Regions from separate parts of the Thalassotalea coralli genome, predicted to be linked through region 1. Evidence: predicted binding sites of a transcription regulator. Region 1 holds the regulator's gene; the other holds the start of a gene.
What was found. The regulator LexA, encoded in region 1, represses DNA repair genes until DNA is damaged. The targets are predictions, from matches to a motif close to TACTGTATNNNNATACAGTA.

Region 1 (10,728 bases):
AGTTAAGGTTTATGCCTGCGGCAATTCTCGGCGTTACTAAGCCTTGTTGGTAAATAATATAGGTAAGAAGCAAGTAATCCATATGGCTGCGGTGGCAAGGAACATAAATGATTTCATGTCCATCGTCAGCTAACTCTCTAAGGCGACTGGCATTGTGAACTTCTAAGTCAGAGTACAAACGATTCCACAGCCAATGAAGCACACGCTCACCCACGCGGATCATTGATTCACGATAATCACCCGCGATTTCGTTCATCATATCGAGCGCTTGCTTTTGAGCAGCTTCTTTCGAAATACCTTTTGCAGTAGCTTCTTCCTCGATAACACGCACAATGGCAGGGTTCTTCATCAGCGTTTTAAACATTTGCTGGCGATGCATTAACCGTGGACCAGTAGCCGCAATTTTTTGGCGGAAAAAATGAAAGCGAGCAACACGCAGTAGCTTTTTAGCAATCGTTTGATCCGAGCCATGGGTATCAGCCATCGCGCGCAATGATAATGGCTCGCTATAGCGAACCAAAGTGTTACGCCCTAGAAACGCAACAATAAAAAACTTTTTAAACCAGGTTGGTGACTCTTGATCGGCAACGATAGCACGTACGCTTGCATCTGGCTTTTCGATATTAGGTTTACGCCCCCAAACGATACTTGCAGGTATAAGCTGCCCTTTTAGTTCAGGGTTATTTTTGTGGGCTTTAAGAATTTCACTGCCTAAAGGAAGCGCGTTAGATGGTTTAGGCTTTCCCCACAACGGCTTAGGTGTATCTATCGAGATAGTTCGATCGATTAATTGGCCATCAACTTTTACTTGCGACAACGGATCCGGCAAGTCGAGCTTCTTACAGGCTTTTTGTAAGGACAATAAGTCGCTGGCAGAGCGGTATCTGACAATATAAAAAATAGGTCTATCTTTACTTTCTTTTGGACACTCGACAATGTCATCAGCGACAATTCTGCAGTTTACCCACAAAGTAATCGGTAATTTAAGTAATCGATAAAACAAGTTTCGTAACGCTAACATCTTCTTTGCTAGTTGCTTTTTAATGGTCGCTAGTTTAGCAAATGTAGGATAAATTGTCTTTTTTAGATACATTTTATCAACGTAAATATAAGATTTTTACCAAGCTAGGAGCAAGGCGTGATAACTAAAATGGCAATAGTAACGCGAGTATTCATGGCGAGTGCTTTATGTTTAGTCAGTGTAAATGCATTTTCAAGTAACTTAACAGCACAAGAGAAAAAACTTATCTCGCAAGTGAAGAATGACATGCCGCAAGCGATTAAGTTACTAGAAGAAACGGTAAATATTAACAGCGATACCATGAACTTTTCAGGGGTAAAAAAAGTATCAGATATTTATCAGCAAGCGTTTGATGCCATCGGTTTTGAAACAGAGTGGCAAGATGGCAAAGCGTTTAATCGTGCAGGACACTTTGTCGCACAATATCAAGCGAAAAATCCAAACAGTATTAACGTGTTACTAATAGGCCACCTTGATACCGTGTTTTCAACAGAAGATAGCTTTCAACGCTATCAACCCATAAGTGAAACGAAAGTAAAGGGCCCAGGTGTCGTTGATATGAAAGGTGGCAACGCTATCGTTTTTACTGCGCTAAAAGCCATGAAAGCACAAAGCATGTTAGATGATATTAACGTAAGAGTGGTGTTCACAGGTGATGAGGAGCGAAGTGGTAGGCCATTGTCTTTATCGAAAAAGGCTTTAATTGATGGTGCCAAGTGGGCTGATGTCGCCTTAGGATTTGAAGCGGGTGATGGCAATATAGATACGGTAATGGTTGCTCGCAGAAGTTATATAGGTTGGACGTTAAAAGTTAATGCTAAATCGGCACACTCTTCGCAAATCTTTCGGGAGGAAATTGGTTATGGTGCGATATATGAATTGTCGCGCATTCTCGATCAATTTCGTCAACAGTTGAGCCAAGAAGAGCTACTCACTATCAACCCTGGCTTAATCGCAGGCGGCACTCGGATAGAACATGATGACTTTAATGCCACGGCGTCTGCTTATGGTAAAGCCAATGTTATTGCTAAGGAATTGGTGGTTGCTGGCGATATCCGCACGATCAGCCCTGAGCAATATGAAAAAGCAAAAACGGTAATGGAAAATATTGTCAGCAACAATTTGCCGCATACCCAGGCAAAAATAGTGTTTACCGATGGCTACCCTCCTATGGCACCAACAGCTGGAAATAAGCAACTTGCCGCTTTATATAACCAAGCAAGCCAAGATCTAGGCTATGGTAAAGTGGTTGGCGCCAACCCCCGCAAAGCTGGCGCTGCAGATATTTCCTTTGCAGCTAGTTATGTTGATATGGCGCTTGATGGTTTGGGGATGATGGGAACAGGTGGTCATACTCAAGATGAAACGGCTGATATGACATCGTTTTATAAAAACACAGAAAAAGCGGCTTTATTGCTTTATCGATTATCTCAAAATAAAAAAGTAACTCATTAAAAAAAGTTTAACCCCTTTTTATCTTTTAACGCGTTTAAACAGGTAAGTCAGTTGATTCTGACTGTGTGATCACACCTTGTTTCAATCGTGAAGAAAGGGGTTAATATGAAAAAATATCTTGGACCAATGGTTATAGCCGGCGGAATTACTGTTGGCTTGTTTGGTGTTATGGCGTCACTTGTTGCCAGTGATAAATACATAGAACCAATAATACTTGATGATGTGCCGATAGACTTAGTGTCAATTCCAGAGCCGAGTAAAATTAATAAAAAAATACGGGTAATGCCAGAGCCGCCCAAAATGCCGGAAGCACCTGAAATGCCAACTGAAATAGTTGAAACTACCGGTGAAGTCGGTCCGATGGGAGTGTCTGATTTCACTATTGATATTGGCAGTGCCAATGTAGGGGTTCCAACGATGGCGCCTAAAGCAGACAGTGATGCCACGCCAGTGTTTAGAGTTGACCCTAAATATCCGGTAGAAGCTGCAAATTCCGGTATATCAGGTTGGGTTAAACTAGCGTTTGACATTAATAAGCTAGGAGGAGTAGAGAACATTAAGGTGCTTGAAGCGGAACCAAAGCGCATTTTCAATCGAGCGGCGAGGCAGGCATTAAAACGTTGGAAGTATCGTCCTAAAGTAGTGGATGGGCAGCCCAAAATTCAACAGGGATTATCGGTATTATTAGAGTTTAATTTAGCGCAGTAAATTCTGGCAGCGGTTAAAGTGAAAAAATCGTTAAGGCGAAATTACGGTTTTTTTACTTAATACAAAGGCTTTAAAGGTAGTAATGTAAAAGCTAAGATCCCACGAAAACGTGGATTTAACTCGTCACACATTTTAAGCAAATAAGCGAGATAGGAATAAGATTGATTTTACCTTCTAAAATAAAAGGTTGGTTAACGGGATATATATCACCAGAGCAGGCTTTGGCTGACTTTCTTAAGTCGGGAAATCAAGACAAGCTCAGATATGTAATTGACCATTATAATCAATCAGTTCTTCACTATTTGTTGAGCTTTACCAACAAAGATCTTGCCGAAGACGTGTTACAAAATACTTGGTTAAAGGTCTTTCAAAGCTACAACAAAAAACAGCCTAAAAAACCGGTGAAACATGTTAAGGCTTGGTTGTTCACAATTGCACGAAATAGCTTAATTGACGAATTAAGAAAAGATAGACAATGGCAGGATTTAGCAGAAGAGAACATTGCTGCTCAACAGCCATCGCTATTAGAAAATCTTAGCCAAAAAGCTAGGTTAGAAAAGTTTAACGATATTCTTGAAAGGTTGCCGTTTGTGCAGCGTGAGGCTTTTATTTTTCGCCAAGAAGGTTTTTCATTGCAAGAGATTAGCGAATTAACAGGTAGTGAAATTGAAACGGTTAAAAGTCGATTACGATACGCGAAGAAGCAATTTAAAGCGGCACTAGGAGACCAAGAGTGAACCAAGACAAGTTTGACCAAGAGTTGTCTCAGCTTTATCAGCAACGCAAAGCAGAAGTGATAGCACCTGCGATAAAGCTGGAACAACCACAGAAAAAGACACGACCTTGGTCTAACCGATTGACTATTTTGTCCATCGCTGGTACATCGTCATTTGCGGTAATGGCATTGATAGCCAACTTGGTTCCCAAGCAAGCTACTATGGTAGAGGTTAAACAGCCTCTGCATGTGGAAGTTACGATTGCCGATACTGAATTAAAAGAAGTGTCAGATGGCGAGATAAAACTACCTAGCAGGGAGTCGTTACCTAAATATGAAAAACCTGAACATCCTGCCAAAGTCGCTGTAGAAAAATGGCAACCAGAGAAGCCTTTTATTCCGACTGAAAAACATGAATTATCGCTAGAGCAGGAGCATTTAGTCGTGACTGTTCCTGAGCCACAATTAGCGCCAAGTTTTAAAGTTATGCCGGACACGCGTAAATTGGCTGGCGAGGTAGGTGAAATTACCTTGAGCTACCAGATAAGTGCCAAAGGCGAAGTCATCAATATTGAAATAGAAGCATCAAACTTATCTCGTCAAGGACAACGAGTGGTAAAACGTGCATTTAAAAAGTGGCGTTTTGATCAAGCGGCTAATTCTGACCAAAGGCGCACGATTAAATTTAACTTTACCGCTCCTGAGAACAATGGCAGTTAGTGTTGTTTAAAAATAGCGGCGCTTAACTATAAGCGCCGCTGGCATAATGCAGTTCATAACTGTGGCTATATATTTCGAGAATATTGCCGAAAGGATCTTCCATGTAAATCATGCGATATGGCTTTTCTCCTGGGTAATAATAACGCGGTGCCTTCATGCGTTTTTTACCTCCCGCAGCTACAATTTTTTCAGCGAGCTCTTCTACGTTAGGGTCTTGCACACAAAAGTGAAATACGCCGGTTTTCCAGTATTCAAAGTTATTGTCAGGGTTGGTCTGGTTTTCAAATTGAAACAACTCGACGCCAATACGATCGCCTGTTGATAAGTGAGCGATACGAAATGAATTCCACCCAGCACCGAATACGTCTGTGCACATTTCGCCGATGGGGGAATCGTCCTCTTCGATAAGGGTTGGTTCCATAATTAAATACCAACCCAACACTTGCGTGTAAAACTTTACTGCTGCGTCTAGATCAGGTACTGAAATACCAATATGAGAAAACGTTCGTGGGTAAGGGGTCTGTGCCATAACTGTCTCCGAGAAATTTTTATACAAATGAATTCGGCTTACAACATGTCGATAAGCATAGTCGATAGTTTGATGTTTGAACGAATATGCGAGGGAGCAATACGGTGTATTTGATGGAAACGATCTATCTTTTCTCGTTCTAAGTAATCAGCCTTTAGATTTGATATGGAATTCAGTGCGTTGACAGTAAATAGTTGCGTTTATTTACAGCCTGTATATACTGACAGGTGAACTGTCCATTTATACAGGGAAATGCGTGTGACCGAATTAAAACCCTTAACAAATCGTCAAGAGCAGATATACGATCTGATCAAAGAAAAAATCTCTGCCACAGGTATGCCACCTACACGTGCAGAAATTGCTGACTTTTTTGGCTTTAAATCTGCAAATGCAGCTGAAGAGCATCTAAAAGCTTTAGCAAAAAAAGGCTACATTGAAATGTTGCCTGGCACGTCACGAGGCATTCGCCTAGTAGAAGAAACGCTTGAAGAAGAAGGTTTACCATTAATTGGCCGAGTTGCAGCTGGTGAGCCAATTTTGGCCGAGCAGCATGTCGAAGATCGTTATCAAATTGATGGCAATTTGTTTCATCCTGCCGCAGACTATTTACTGAAAGTAAATGGCGAGAGTATGAAAGACATTGGCATTTTAGACGGGGATTTATTAGCCGTTCATCAAACGACTGATGTACAAAATGGGCAGGTGATAGTCGCACGTGTTGAAGACGATGTTACGGTGAAGCGGTTCAAAAAAGAAGGCAATGTCGTATATCTTCATGCAGAAAACGAATCCTTTTCGCCAATAAAAGTAGATTTAACCAGTCAACACTTCAATGTTGAAGGAATTGCCGTTGGGGTGATCAGATCTGCTGATTGGATGTAAACCTCGCCAGAGTTTGTTAGTTAACGGTTGCACGATACTGAACTGAATTTGTACTGATAGTCAGTTTACTAGCAAACTCTTTATTTCTATATTTTGATCGCGTTTTAAGGACAAATCGTCGATTTACCCATCATTTCTTTTGTAATCTTACCTTAATATTTAAAATTGGTTGAAATTTGTACAATTTGTGCGCAATTAAACCAGTTTTCGTACTAACTTTTTTTAGAGTAAAAGCTTAAAAAATAAACAGGCCTCTATCCCTTTGTTTTTCTTACTTGGCCAATGTTAGAGCTTATACTCGGTTGTTAATACAGACATTTTTACTATACTGAAAAAAAATAATAATTTGACCCAGATCAATATTTAAGTAATTCTAGAACAGAAAGTGAACAATTCTAATAATAAGGCGAGCTTTCGTTTGTTTAAAATTTCGCCAAAATAAAATAAAAGTAAAACAACAAAAAATAAAAACAAAAACTAATGCAAAAAGGGCTAAGTAATACTGTGTTGCAGGGTTTTTGGTCTGTTAAGGGTAGAGGAGATGTCGAGTGAAGAGACGTAACCTAGGTTGGCTCTTGTTGGGGATGTTGCTTCCCAGTATGGCTTGGGCTCAAAGTCAGTTAAACCTTACAAGAGGTGTAACTGAAATAAGTAACGAAGTGTATGGATTACACATGTTCGTACTTTATATCTGTACCGCTATTGGTATTGTGGTATTTGGTGCGATGTTCTGGTCGATGTTTTTTCATCGTAAATCAAAGGGAGTTACTCCTGCAAAGTTTCATGAGAGTCTAAAAATAGAAATTCTCTGGACTGTTATTCCCATCGTGATTTTAGTGGCAATGGCTTGGCCTGCAACCAAAACGCTGATCGCCATGGAAAATAATGATGATTCCGAACTCACGATTCAAATTACGGGTTCTCAATGGAAGTGGCATTATAAATATTTTGGCGAAGATATAGATTTCTACTCTGTATTGACTACGCCGAAAGAACAGTTCGATAACAGAGATGGTAGTACCGCGCCAAAAGGTGAAAACTACCTGCTCGAAGTTGATAAACACCTCGTTATACCCGCCAACAAAAAAGTACGTTTCTTAATTACTTCCGACGATGTTATTCACTCATGGTGGGTACCAGCATTTGCTGTTAAGCAAGACGCAAACCCTGGCTTTATCAATGAAGCATGGGCGAATGTACCTAAACCTGGCATCTATCGAGGCCAATGTGCTGAGCTTTGTGGTAAAGACCACGGTTACATGCCAGTCGTTGTTGAAGTTAAAGAAGAAGCTGATTACCAAGCGTGGATTCAAGAACAGTATCGATTAAAAGAAGAGGCGGCTGCTGCCGAAGCAGCATCACTTAATGCGTCTGCTTCGATGGACGAATTGATGCAACTTGGTGAACAAACCTACATGGCACATTGTGCGGCTTGTCACCAACCAAACGGGCAAGGCTTACCACCAGCATTCCCTGCATTAAAAGGTAGTCCAATTGCTATTGGTGATGTTACGGCACACATCGATATCGTATATAACGGTAAAGCTGGAACAGGTATGCAAGGCTACGGCAAGCAATTAAGCCTGAAAGAAATCGCTGCAGTTGTGACATATGAGCGAAATGCATGGGGCAATAATACAGGTGATGCTGTACAAGCCTCAGATGTAAAGGCCGCGATGGGCGGTGCTGCTGCAAGCACCAGTGACCAAGTAAAAGCCGTTGGTGAAAAGGTTGCTGAAGTTGTTCAGGAAACCATTAAAGCTGAACCTGAAGATTTATCGAAAACCTATACGATGGCAGAGATGATGGCTAAAGGTGAGGCGGTATACAACAAAGTGTGTGTTGCATGTCATCAACCTACCGGTGCGGGAATGCCACCAGCGTTTCCTTCGCTAATTAATAGTCCATTAATCAAAGGTGACGTCTCTGCTCATATTGATATGGTGGTAAATGGCAGTAAGAAAAACCCTGCCATGGCTGCTTTTGGTAGCCAGTTATCTAAAACAGATATCGCAGCGGTTGTTACTTACGAGCGTAATGCTTGGGGCAACAATACCGGTGATCTTGTTCAACCAGCCGACGTAGAAGCGGCGAGTGCTAAGTAGGGAGGAAGAGTAATGTCGACTGAAGCTATTCACGACTCACATGAGCACGATCATCATGATCATAAAATGACTGGCATTAAACGCTGGTTATACACTACAAACCATAAAGATATAGGTACTATGTATTTATGGTTCTCATTCATCATGCTACTGATTGGTGGCGCCTTGGCTATGTTAATTCGTGCAGAATTATTCCAGCCAGGGTTACAATTGATGGAACCAGACTTCTTCAACCAGTTAACAACAGTACACGGTTTAATCATGGTATTTGGTGCCATAATGCCGGCTTTCACTGGTTTTGCTAACTGGATGATTCCAATGATGGTAGGTGCTCCTGATATGGCGCTACCTAGAATGAATAACTGGAGCTTCTGGATACTGCCATTTGCTTTTGCCATTTTATTGTCTTCATTCTTTATGGAATCAGGTGCACCTAACTTCGGTTGGACCTTCTATGCACCACTGTCTAGTACTTACTCAAATGGTAGTACGGCATTCTTTGTTTTCGCCGTTCATATTATGGGTGTGTCATCCATTATGGGGGCGATCAACGTTATCGTAACCATTATGAACATGCGTGCACCTGGCATGACTTATATGAAGATGCCTCTTTTCGTGTGGACGTTTTTCATCACAGCGTATCTACTGATTGCGGTAATGCCGGTATTAGCAGGTGTCGTTACTATGCTGCTTACCGATACATATTTTGGTACCAGTTTCTTTGATGCCGCAGGTGGCGGTGACCCAGTATTGTTCCAGCACATTTTCTGGTTCTTTGGACACCCTGAAGTTTACATTATGATTCTTCCTGCATTCGGTATCGTATCGACAATTATTCCAGCGTTTGCCCGTAAACCATTATTTGGTTATGCGTCTATGGTTTATGCAACAGCTTCAATCGCTTTTTTATCGTTTATTGTATGGGCTCACCATATGTTTACGACAGGGATGCCGCTGTTTGGTGAACTCTTCTTTATGTATTGCACCATGTTAATTGCTGTACCTACTGGCGTTAAGGTCTTCAACTGGGTCGCTACCATGTGGAAAGGGGCGATGACTTTTGAGATCCCAATGTTGTTCTCTATTGCCTTTGTTATCTTATTTACTATTGGTGGCTTCTCTGGCTTGATGCTGGCGTTAACCCCTGTGGATTTCCAGTACCACGATACTTATTTTGTGGTTGCTCATTTCCACTATGTATTGGTAACAGGTTCGTTATTCTCTATCTACGCAGGCGCTTACTATTGGTTACCTAAGTGGACAGGACACATGGTTAACGAAAGGTGGGGTAAAGCACATTTTTGGTGTTCACTCATTTCAGTAAATGTCTTGTTCTTCCCTATGCACTTCTTAGGTTTAGCGGGCATGCCTCGTCGTATTCCTGACTACGCATTGCAATTTGCTGACTTTAACAAATGGGTCAGTATCGGTGGCTTCGCCTTTGGCCTATCGCAACTTATTTTCTTAGTTGTAGTGATAAAGTGTATCCGTGGTGGTGAGAAAGCAGAAGCTAAACCATGGGAAGGCGCCGAAGGTTTAGAATGGACTGTGCCTAGCCCAGCGCCATATCACACCTTTGAAAAACCACCAAAGATCGATTGAGAAATCTAGGCGAGAAGGGCTATTTAAATACACCTTCTCGCACTCTATCAAGATGATCTTAAGGTAAGAATGAAAGAGGAATAACAATGACAGCGACACCAGAACAAAATGTTCAACAAACCGTTAAAAAGCTAGTGCTTGTGGTATTTGCGATGTTTGGCTTTGGTTTCGCGTTGGTGCCTCTTTACGATGTGTTTTGTGATATTACCGGATTAAATGGAAAAACTGCTGATACTGCTGCAGAAATTAACCAAGATGGCGTAGATACATCTCGCATGGTAACAGTGCAGTTTATTAGCCGTATGGCACAAGGTATCCCTTGGCAGTTTGAACCTATGATAAACGAAATTAAAGTGCATCCCGGTGAGATGAAACTCGTTAAATTTTACGCGAAAAATGAATCGTTAAAAGACATTATTGGTCAAGCTGTGCCATCAGTTTCTCCAGGTCAGGCGGCGATTTATTTTCAAAAAATAGAGTGTTTTTGTTTTAACCAACAACCGTTAAAAGCCCAAGAAGATGTTGAAATGGCATTGCAGTTTTATGTCGATGCAGAGTTACCCGCAGATATTTCAACAATAACGCTGTCGTACACCTTGTATGACATAACGGCGAAGGTTGAATCGTAAGCAATATTGCTTCGAACACAGGGGAAAGTTATGACAAACAAAGAATATGAAACTTACTATGTGCCGGCGCAAAGCCATTGGCCCATAGTTGGCGCAGTAGCGCTGTTTTTAATTGCTATCGGTGCTGGTAGCTACGTATCAACACTAAAATCAGGCGAATCTGGTATCGGTGGCTATGTATTATTGGCTGGTATCGCCATGGTTATTTACATGGTTTATGGCTGGTTTAGCAACGTAATTAACGAATCGATGGCAGGCAAGTACAGCCATCAAATGGATACCTCGTTTCGTCAAGGAATGAGTTGGTTTATCTTTTCTGAAGTGATGTTCTTCGCCGCGTTTTTCGGTGCTTTATTCTACGC
Region 2 (10,728 bases), on a different contig from region 1:
GTTGAGATGGCGGCGTATTTAGACGCGGCAATTAATACCACTAAAACGGTAGATTTTACTGTCTCTAGAGTACGTAGTGAGAAAATGGATGTCGGAGGCGGTTACGCACTATCAGCTTCTGCTGATTTGGAGTTTACAGAGCCTACTGAATCAGAGAAATTTCAAAATACAGTAACTTTAGCTCATCATGGTCAATTAACCCCACCTAGTGTTGATGTACTACTCACTTATAAAGATGGTAGCAAAGAAACAAGAACCTGGTCGTTAAACCAAGGAAAGCCTTGGATAACATGGAATTTTGAATCTGACACTAAATTATCTGAAGTCATGATAGATCCAGAGTTTAAAGTGTTGTTAGACAAAGATTTGTCAAACAATATCAAACGAGAAAGTGAAGAACCAGGCCAGGCATGGCGTTGGGTAATTTCTCTTATGCAAACTATGCATAGTTCTGTTAACGCTTTATTGCCATTGTAGGAGAATATAAATGAATACATTACAACTGCTATGGCGATACAAATGGATTGCCGTTATTACACTCTTTATCGAGTTAATTATTTTTACACCGGCTCTAATTTTGATGTCTCGATTTGGCAACAAGGAAGTGACGGCCAATTTATTGATTACGCCCATTGGCTCAGCAAACTTTATGGGGGTGTTTTTTGACGCAATAAGAACCAGCCCAGGGTTTGTTTATGCTATGGCAGCGTTTATCGTCACAATTCCGACCTTATTCCTATTTAAGCTGGCGCTAGCAGCAGGAACAATGGCTAGCATGCACGAAAATAAGTGGTCAATATCTTCATGGCTTAGCCTTGCGGGCGAGCATTTTTTAAGGTCTCTTGGTTTATTACTTCGTTGGTTAGTGGTACCGCTTATTTTATGTGGTATAGCGGTACTCTTAATGAAGGTTTTCTCGGTTGAGTCAACTAAAATTAAGTTAAGCGTTTTAGCATTTACGTGGTTTGTAGCGCTTTCATGGCTGTTTTTATCACTAAATGGTATTACTCAAAAAGAGCGTTGGTCGCTTAAAAATGGTGCGGTTGTGCTATATAAAAATGTGGGTAAAGTAGCCGTTACTCTCGTTGTATTTGCTCTGTTAATTGCTGCGGTCGAGTTTTTAAATGTGCAAATGTTTAGCGCAAATATTAGCCCTGATACAAGTTTCACCTTTGGTGTAATAGGCGCATTTACAATTGCGCTTATCATGCGCTTTACCATTTTGTATTGGCAAGCTGCACACGTAACAATATGGAAAACGCATAGAGAAAATCAATAAAACGTTTTGCTTTAAAGTTTACCAAAAGTAATAAAGCCCCAAATTATTGGGGCTTTATTACTTTTTACCATTTAGCAGTTTTCATATTTCCAGTTTCGACCTTTTCCTTCACTTACCCATTCAATCGTGGTCGCTAGACGCTTTTCTCTGGTCGCTTCTCGTTTAGCTGATGTAATCCATTCGATATAATCCTTTTGTTTGGTATAACTAAAACTTTCAAAATGCTGTTTTGCCAGTGGGTTTTTGGCTAGCGCCTTGGCCAAGTCATCGGGAACAACTAGCGTGGACTTATCTTTACGGGTTACTTTCTTTTTAGGCTTTTCTGTGGAGCTATTATAAGCAATTGCTCTTTGAATAAAGGATATGACTGCTTCATCACTCGGTAACTCGTCAACCGATTTTAGTTTTAATGAAGCTAAGTTTTGACCATCGCTTTTGTCAAAAAGGTTTTCAAGATCTTCGATATGCTTACCTTCAAAAAAAGAAAAGTTTACATGGGCTTTAAAAGCAGCCATTGCACAGACTAAACCGTGCTTGGAGAAACAAGGTTGGTTCCATTTTATCGCTTCTTCAATGCTGGGATCGGCTCGATGAATAAGTTTTCTCAATTTATTGAGAATGTCTTGGGCAAAGGCTGGCTTTTCGGCAATGTATTGATCAATTTTCTCTATGTGCATAGGCGTGCCTGTTCAATATTGTGCTTCATTAAAATCTAAGTTTCGTTATTTATTTAGTCTAGTTTACAACTTTTTCTCTTGTTCCATCGACATTAATAGTAGTGAATCAATACTGATAAAATTAAAAGGACAATATTATGGTGTTTTCTTTGTTTTCTAATTTAACAAAAGTCAAACTACATAAACCAAATTCAATTGTTAAAGCTGTATTTACAAGCGTTCTTGTAATCGCATCACAGCCAACTCTTGCTCATAATAGTTATGATGATTTAGATGTAAACGAGCAGATTGTCGATATCATTGCTCACGGTAGTTTGATACAAGTGAAGCAACTCATTGCTGAAGGTTTAGATGTAAATCAAGATTTGAATAACGATGGTACGCCGCTAATTATTGCTGCGCAAAATGGCAATAAGCAAGCGATAGAATATTTGATCAGCGTGGGGGCCGATGTAAACCTAAAAAGCGAAACCGATGGAAGCCCATTGATTGCTGCTGCTTTAACTAATAATTTGGCACTTGTTGAGTACTTTTATGAACGAGGAGCTGACATAGATGCGATTACCGAGCATGACGAAACAGCGTTAATTAGCGCATCTCATTCTGGCCATTTTAAGGTTGTTAGATATCTGGTAGAGAAGGGAGCTGATGTAAACCTCGCCGTTGAAGCTAACACGCTAAGAGGCACTGAGCTACGAAGTCCATTACGTAGCGCTAAAACAAGAGAAATAAGAGAATACCTAATAGCGCAAGGTGCGAATAAGTAATGCAAGGCTAAAGGTAGGTATTAGCTTATAACTGCATACACAGTTGTTGCTATTTAGGTAAGCTCGTAAATGCCTCATTTGTGCTAAAGCATAGATATTTCACAGAGGTGGTTTAATTCGATATAGCGAAGCTAAAATTTGACGTAAAAAAAGCAGCCTTTAGCTGCTTTTTTCGTGAATTTACTAAACGAAATTTAGTCGTTAACCATAGGTACGTAAAAAGAGTCTTTCAATTCAAAGTCTCCTTCAGCTTTTACAACCTTGTCGTTCTCAAAGGTAATGATGAACTTCTTATTTCTATCGAATGATGAATCTCTACCTGATTTAAAGCTATATAGGTAATGCCAGATATCATCATTAAAAGCATCTACTACTACAGGGTTACCAAGAATAAATTTAACCTGATCTTTAGTCATACCTATTTGTAACTTATCGATATCTCTTTGTTCCAGAAAGTTTCCTTGCGGGATATCCATACGGTAAACCCAGCTTGAACAAGCGGTAAGCGATAATACAAAGACCAGCGATAAAACTCTTAACAACATAACCTAGCAGTCATCCTTAAAATAAAGTGAGTGGGGATAATAACTAAGCAAGCTAACAGTTACAAAGGATTTCTTTGTCGTTTGTTGAAAACATGTCCAATCTTAAACAAATTTTGTTAAAAAACTTTTTGTTTAACTATTCGGCACGTCTTTCAAACTACTTTAAACTAATTAGCTTGCCAGTAATTCCTCGGCATTTGCTAGGCTTGAGTCAGTAATTGTGTCTCCTGCAAGCAGTCTAGCGATCTCTTTGACACGTGCTGGCTGACTAAGTTCAGTTACTGTGGTTTCTGTATGTTCGCCATCGGTAAGTTTGGCGACAAATAATTGCTGATGTCCTTTACTAGCGACTTGCGGTAAGTGGGTCACACAAATAACTTGTGTATTACCGGCAAGTTGTTGAAGTTTAGTGCCTACCATAGCTGCGGTAGGGCCACTTATACCAACATCGACTTCATCGAAAATCAAACTAGGCGTAGTTACTTTTGCAGAAAGGATTACTTGCATTGCTAAACTTATACGAGATAACTCACCGCCAGAGGCTATTTTGTTTAATGGACCTGGCACTTGTCCTGGATTTAAACTTACTAAAAATTGAACGTCGTCAGCACCTGCACTTGTAGCGTTCTTTGCTACGTCAGTAATGACGTCTATTGAAAATTGACCATGCTCCATATTCAGGGCTTTAAGACTTTTAGTAATTTCCTTGGATAATTTTGTTGCTGATGTTTCGCGCGCTTTTGTTAGATCATGTGCAGCCAGTTTATACTGCTCAAAGGTTTTATCTATTTCACTGTCTATATGACTTAGTCTGTCTTCATCTGTTTTTAGCAAGCTAAGTTCTTGAGCCAGTTTCCCATGAAAGCTCGCTAATTCTTCTGGTGCTACTTGGTGCTTTTTAGCAAGTTGAATAGCGTTAGAGTATCTATCGTCTATTAATTGAAAACTTTGCGGGTCTAATTCTAAGCGCTCTTGGTATAGTCTTAGTTCATCGCTCGCATCTTCTATATGCACTAGAGCTTCATTTAACTGATCGTTAAGAGGCGATAATTGTTGGTCGAGCTCTGCTAAACTAGCCACTTGCTCAAGCGCTTTACGCAATGAGTCGGCAATATTAAATTGCTCGTTTTCAGTTAAAAGATGAGTGCTTTGCAACGCAGCATCGAGTAAAAACTGACTATTACTAAATTTTTTATAGTCGTTTTCAAGCTGTTCGAATTCACCTTCAGCGAGAGCAAACTCATCCAGTTCATTCACCTGATAAGCGAGCAATTGTTGTTGAGCTTCACGCTGTTGTTGTTGCTCAAACAATTGATCACGTTCCTTTTTCAAACTTTTCCATTGGCTAAAATGAAAGCGAACAGCAGCTAATAAGTCTTCATGGCGACCAAATTCATCGAGCATCTCACGTTGACGGCTGGCTTTGGTGATTAGTTGATGATCGTGTTGTCCATGAATATTTATCAGTAATTGACCAAGTTCTTTCAGTTGCGCTAACGGAACAGGTGTACCATTTATATAAGATTTTGAACGGCCTTCTGCTGAAATCACCCGACGTAAAATACAGCTGTCAGCATCTTCTAAGTCTTGGTTATTCAACCATGCCATGGCGGATAAGTTGTTTTTAAGCTCAAAGGTGGCAACTAACTCAGCTTTATTGCAGTTTGGCCTTACTACGTTTGTACCAGCTCTGTCACCTAAACATAAACCAAGAGCATCTATAGCAATAGATTTACCAGCACCGGTTTCACCTGTGATGGTGGTCATGCCGGTTTTCCAGTCAATTTCTAGCGATTTAACAATAGCGAAGTTTTGAATAGTCAGTTGCGTTAACATAATGTTCAAAATACTGTATAAAGATATAGTGATAATTTATACAGTATTTTTTAGAGGTGCAACTTTTTTTTGATGAAAAGTTAAACGAATTTAATTTATTGAAAGCTTATTACGGTGAAAATGCCTGATTAATAAAGCTTATTACCCCAACTTAATTTTTGACGAAGTACATTAAAGTAGTCGTGATCCAATGGATGAATAAGTCGGATTGAGCAATCGCTTTTGCGAATGATAACTTCATCACCTGGCATAACGGCGAGAATAACATGGCCATCGCAGCTTACTTGTAGGTTTTCATAGTTTTCGTTGGCCAGAATAAGTTTAATTTCACTGTTACCGTCTACCACGATTGGGCGACTAGTCAGTGTATGAGGGAACATTGGTACCAATGATAGTGCGTTCAAATTTGGCGTTAAAATAGGGCCGCCTGCCGACATAGAATAAGCGGTTGAGCCTGTAGGAGTCGAAACAATTAAACCGTCTGAACGCTGGCTAAACATGAAGCTACCGTCTATGTATACTTCAAATTCAATCATGCTCGCGACTTTACCGGCATGAAGTACTGCTTCGTTTACCGCACTATTAGAGCTTTTTAATTTGCCATGACGATATACTTCCGCTTCGATTATAAAGCGTTGTTCAGAGCGAGATTCACCAGCAAGTATCTTTTCTAATGGTTCTATTAACTCGTTAGGCGATAAATCAGTAAGAAATCCTAAATTACCTCGGTTAACACCAATAACGCCTATGTTATAACAGGAAAGTACACGGGCTGCGCCAAGCATATAGCCGTCGCCACCAACCACGATGGCGAGATCAGCAAGTTCACCAATTTCTACTAGGTTGTGGCACTGTTCTAGCTCTATAGATAAAGAAGATGCCACTGAGCTTTCAACCAATACGCGATAGCCTTGCTCAATTAAAAACTGATAAAGGGTTTCAATAGTTGCCTTGGCGCCTTCATGCTTTGGCTTACCAATTAGGCCTATGGTGTTGTATAGCTTAGTCATTTCATTATTTTCGGTGTTCAGAATGTCGCAAGTTTCGCGTCATTTTTATTGCTTGTAAAGCATACTTTTTCATAATTATGAACAATTGTGCTTGATTCGACAAATTCTAGCCCCATAATTAGCATCATTGTCTATAGTATCCAGTTAGAAAGAGTTATTTTGGAGCTGTTTCATGTCTAACGAATCACACGAAAATAAAACTGCTGAAGAAATCGCAGCAGAAGAAATTATAAAAGAAGCTGAAGAGCAAGTTGAAGAGCAGCACGACCATGCTCATGAAGTTATCTCTGAAGAACAAGAAAAAATTAACGAATTAGAATTAGCGTTAGCTGCGGCGCAAGCAACCGTTGCTGACCAAAAAGATTCAGTTATTCGCGCAAAAGCTGAAGTTGACAACATTCGTCGCCGCAGTGCGCAAGATGTTGAAAAAGCACGTAAGTTTGCTTTAGAAAAGTTCGCTGGCGAAATGCTAACTACCGTTGACAACCTTGAGCGTGCTTTACAAAGCATCGATAAAGAAGATGAAGCGCAAAAAGCTATGCTTGAAGGCATTGAGTTAACGTACCAAGGCTTACTTTCTTCTTTAGAAAAGTCTGGCGTTACTGCGGTAGACCCGCAAGACCAACCGTTCAACCCTGAATTACATCAAGCCATGTCAATGCAAGAAGTTGAAGGTGTAGCACCTAATACTGTTATTGCAGTGATGCAAAAAGGTTACGAGTTAAATGGACGTTTAATTCGCCCTGCAATGGTGATGGTGTCAAAAGCGAGCAGTGTTGATACACAAGCATAAGCTTTAACAGCTTAATCCGCTTTAAAACAATCTGAAAAGTCAGGCAAATGCCTGGCTTTTTTGTTTCTGGCACGCAACTTTTCTGGTCTCGACCGGAAAAATGCAAAAAAATTGTCACAAAAATCAGTTTTTTTCACATTTTGTGGTTGAAAACGTTTTTTCAGCCCCCACTAATTGGTTCAACAAAGAAATTAATTGTATTGATAGAATTCGGAGATCCTTAAGATGGGCAAAATTATCGGTATTGACCTAGGGACAACTAACTCATGTGTAGCTGTTCTAGACGGTGAAAGTGTACGTGTTATTGAAAACGCGGAAGGCGATCGTACTACTCCTTCAATTATCGCTTATACAGACGAAGGTGAGACACTTGTTGGTCAACCTGCAAAACGTCAAGCGGTAACAAACCCTAAAAACACATTATTCGCAATCAAGCGTTTAATTGGTCGTCGCTTTGAAGACAAAGAAGTTCAGCGTGACATCGACATCATGCCATTCGGTATTGCTAAAGCAGACAATGGTGATGCATGGGTTGAAGCGAAAGGCGAAAAAATGGCGCCACCACAAGTTTCAGCTGAAGTTCTGAAGAAAATGAAGAAAACAGCAGAAGACTTCTTAGGTGAAACAGTTTCTGAAGCAGTAATTACTGTTCCTGCTTACTTTAACGATTCACAACGTCAAGCAACTAAAGATGCGGGTCGTATCGCTGGTTTAGAAGTTAAGCGTATTATCAACGAGCCAACTGCTGCTGCTCTTGCTTACGGCATGGACAAGCAACAAGGCGATAAAGTAGTTGCTGTATATGACTTAGGTGGTGGTACATTCGATATCTCAATTATCGAGATTGATGAAGTTGAAGGCGAGCACACGTTTGAAGTACTTGCGACTAACGGTGACACGCACTTAGGTGGTGAAGATTTCGATAACCGTTTAATTAACTACTTAGTAGACGAGTTTAAGAAAGACCAAGGTCTTGACCTTAAAACTGACCCATTAGCGATGCAACGTGTTAAAGAAGCTGCTGAAAAAGCAAAATGTGAGCTTTCTTCAGCACAACAAACTGACGTAAACCTTCCTTACGTTACTGCTGACGCGACTGGTCCTAAGCACATGAACATCAAAGTGACTCGCGCTAAGTTAGAGTCATTAGTTGAAGACATGGTTAAAGCGACGCTTGAGCCGTTAAAAACTGCACTAGCTGATGCAGACCTTTCAACTTCAGACGTTTCTGACGTTATTTTAGTTGGTGGTCAAACACGTATGCCACTTGTACAACAAGTAGTAACTGACTTCTTCGGCAAAGAGCCTCGTAAAGACGTTAACCCTGATGAAGCAGTAGCTTCTGGTGCAGCTGTACAAGCAGGTGTATTAGCAGGTGACGTAACAGACGTTCTTTTACTAGACGTTACTCCATTATCTCTAGGTATTGAGACAATGGGTGGTGTGATGACTAAAGTTATCGACAAGAACACTACGATTCCTACAAAGCAATCGCAAACGTTCTCAACAGCTGAAGATAACCAAGCTGCGGTAACTGTTCACGTATTACAAGGTGAGCGTAAGCAAGCAAGTGCTAACAAATCTCTTGGTCAGTTTAACCTAGAAGGTATTGATGCTGCTCCTCGTGGTATGCCTCAAATCGAAGTAACTTTCGATATTGATGCTGACGGTATCTTACATGTGTCTGCTAAAGACAAGAACACAGGTAAAGAGCAAAAGATCACGATCAAAGCATCTTCTGGTTTATCGGATGACGAAGTAGAACAAATGGTACGCGACGCGGAAGCGAATGCTGATGCTGATGCTAAGTTCGAAGAGTTAGTGACTGCGCGTAACCAAGCTGATGGCATGATTCACGCAACTAAGACTCAAATTACTGAAGCAGGTGACGACTTACCAGCTGAAGACAAAGAGAAAATCGAAGCGGCAATTGCTGAACTAGAAGAAGCAATTAAAGGCGACGACAAAGAAGCTATCGATGCTAAGCAACAAGCATTAATTGAAGCATCTGCTAAGTTAATGGAAATTGCTCAAGCGAAAGCTCAAGCGCAAGGCGGTGCAGGTGCACAACCAGGTGCTGATGCTGGTCAAGCTCAAGATGCTGGCGCGCAACCAGCGGACGACGTAGTTGACGCAGAGTTCGAGGAAGTTAAAGACGATAAGTAATTTTGTTCGATTGTTTGAGTGCTTTCACTCGATGTCGGTGTTGAAAGTGCTCACATACATTTGTATGCTGCGCGCTTTCGCCTAGACCTAGAGCGAAATCACAACAAACAATCAAAACAAAAAATCGTTGTTTAATGAGATAAAGCGTCGTCATTCGACGCTTTATGATTTTAAGAAGATATAGATTTAGAAGTAATTTCTTTACTGGTTTTGAAAGCCGATAAACAAATTAATTTTCGAAAATTAGCGGTAAATAGAAAGATTATATTATGTCAAAGAAAGATTATTATGAAACGCTAGGCGTTGCCAAAGATGCGTCTGAGCGTGACATTAAGAAGGCATATAAACGCCTTGCGATGAAGTATCATCCAGACCGTACGCAAGGTGATAAAGATAAAGAAGAGACCTTTAAGCAGATTAAAGAAGCTTATGAGGTGCTTAACGACGATCAAAAACGTGCAGCTTACGACCAATACGGTCATGCAGCCTTTGAACAAGGTGGCATGGGCGGCGGTGGCGGCTTCGGTGGCGGCGCTGACTTTGGTGATATTTTCGGTGACGTATTCGGCGATATCTTCGGTGGCGGTCGTCGTGGCGGTGGTGGCGGTCAACGCGCACGCCGTGGTAGCGATTTACGCTACAACTTAGAAATGACATTAGAAGAAGCCGTTAAAGGTAAGTCGGTAGAAATTAAAGTACCTACTTATGTTCACTGTGACTCTTGTGATGGCTCTGGCGCGAAAAAAGGTACGCAACCGAAAACGTGTGGCACGTGTCACGGTCACGGCCAGGTGCAGATGCGTCAAGGTATGTTTGCTGTACAGCAGACCTGTCCAACTTGTAATGGTAAAGGTAAGGTTATTTCTGACCCTTGTAACTCATGTCATGGTCAAGGCCGCGTTCAGAAAACTAAGACACTTAACGCTAAGATCCCAGCGGGTGTTGATACTGGCGATCGTATTCGCTTATCAGGCGAAGGTGAAGCAGGTGAACAAGGCGCACCAGCGGGTGACTTATATGTACAAGTACATGTAAAAGATCATCCTATTTTCGTCCGTGACGAAAACAACCTTTACTGCGAAATGCCGATTAGCTTCGCAACAGCGGCTTTAGGTGGTGAAATTGAAGTACCTACGCTAGAAGGTAAAGTGAAGCTTAAAGTGCCTAAAGAAACGCAAACGGGCAAAATGTTCCGATTACGTGGCAAAGGCGTTAAGTCGGTTCGCAGCCACTCAACAGGTGACTTAATGTGTAAAGTTGTAGTGGAAACGCCAGTTAATTTAACAGGTGACCAAGTTGAATTGCTTCGATCGTTAGAATCGAAAATGAGTAATAGTTCGAAGAGCCATAGCCCGAAAGAGACAGGGTTCTTTGATAGTGTCAAGAAGTTCTTCGACGACCTTAAGAGCTAATTTATCGTCCTATTTATCACTTTTTTCTGCGTTTGAAATACTCACGTATCACTTGTACGCTGCGTATTTCAGCCTTGAAAAAAGGTAAAAATAGTTAGAAAAATATATCTCTTACATTTTTTATTTATATTAGGCCTGCATATGCAGGCCTTTTTAGTTTTAAGCTTTTTTAGGTAGAAAATTTGTAACGTCAATGTTTCAAGTTTGGCGGTTGGCGACTATAATTTCATTTCCGTCCTTTAT

Region 2: the regulator LexA is predicted to act here: its motif matches at 5,116-5,135, upstream of recN (DNA repair protein RecN).

Annotation. Positions count from the first base shown of each region.
Region 1 covers NZ_JBVVBK010000008.1:130,928-141,655, reverse strand. Annotated here, with positions in the region: gene plsB (glycerol-3-phosphate 1-O-acyltransferase PlsB) at 1-1,093, opposite strand, end outside; gene ACOB80_RS18825 (M20/M25/M40 family metallo-hydrolase) at 1,151-2,476, shown strand; gene ACOB80_RS18820 (energy transducer TonB) at 2,582-3,184, shown strand; gene ACOB80_RS18815 (RNA polymerase sigma factor) at 3,346-3,921, shown strand; gene ACOB80_RS18810 (energy transducer TonB family protein) at 3,918-4,619, shown strand; gene ACOB80_RS18805 (lactoylglutathione lyase family protein) at 4,642-5,148, opposite strand; gene lexA (transcriptional repressor LexA) at 5,407-6,030, shown strand; gene coxB (cytochrome c oxidase subunit II) at 6,615-8,135, shown strand; gene ctaD (cytochrome c oxidase subunit I) at 8,148-9,737, shown strand; gene ACOB80_RS18785 (cytochrome c oxidase assembly protein) at 9,824-10,366, shown strand; gene ACOB80_RS18780 (cytochrome c oxidase subunit 3) at 10,397-10,728, shown strand, end outside.
Region 2 covers NZ_JBVVBK010000004.1:363,343-374,070, forward strand. Annotated here, with positions in the region: gene ACOB80_RS12615 (M1 family metallopeptidase) at 1-477, shown strand, start outside; gene ACOB80_RS12620 (hypothetical protein) at 488-1,279, shown strand; gene ACOB80_RS12625 (YdeI/OmpD-associated family protein) at 1,351-1,956, opposite strand; gene ACOB80_RS12630 (ankyrin repeat domain-containing protein) at 2,094-2,723, shown strand; gene ACOB80_RS12635 (outer membrane protein assembly factor BamE) at 2,918-3,268, opposite strand; gene recN (DNA repair protein RecN) at 3,440-5,104, opposite strand; gene nadK (NAD(+) kinase) at 5,233-6,114, opposite strand; gene grpE (nucleotide exchange factor GrpE) at 6,287-6,907, shown strand; gene dnaK (molecular chaperone DnaK) at 7,133-9,073, shown strand; gene dnaJ (molecular chaperone DnaJ) at 9,343-10,485, shown strand.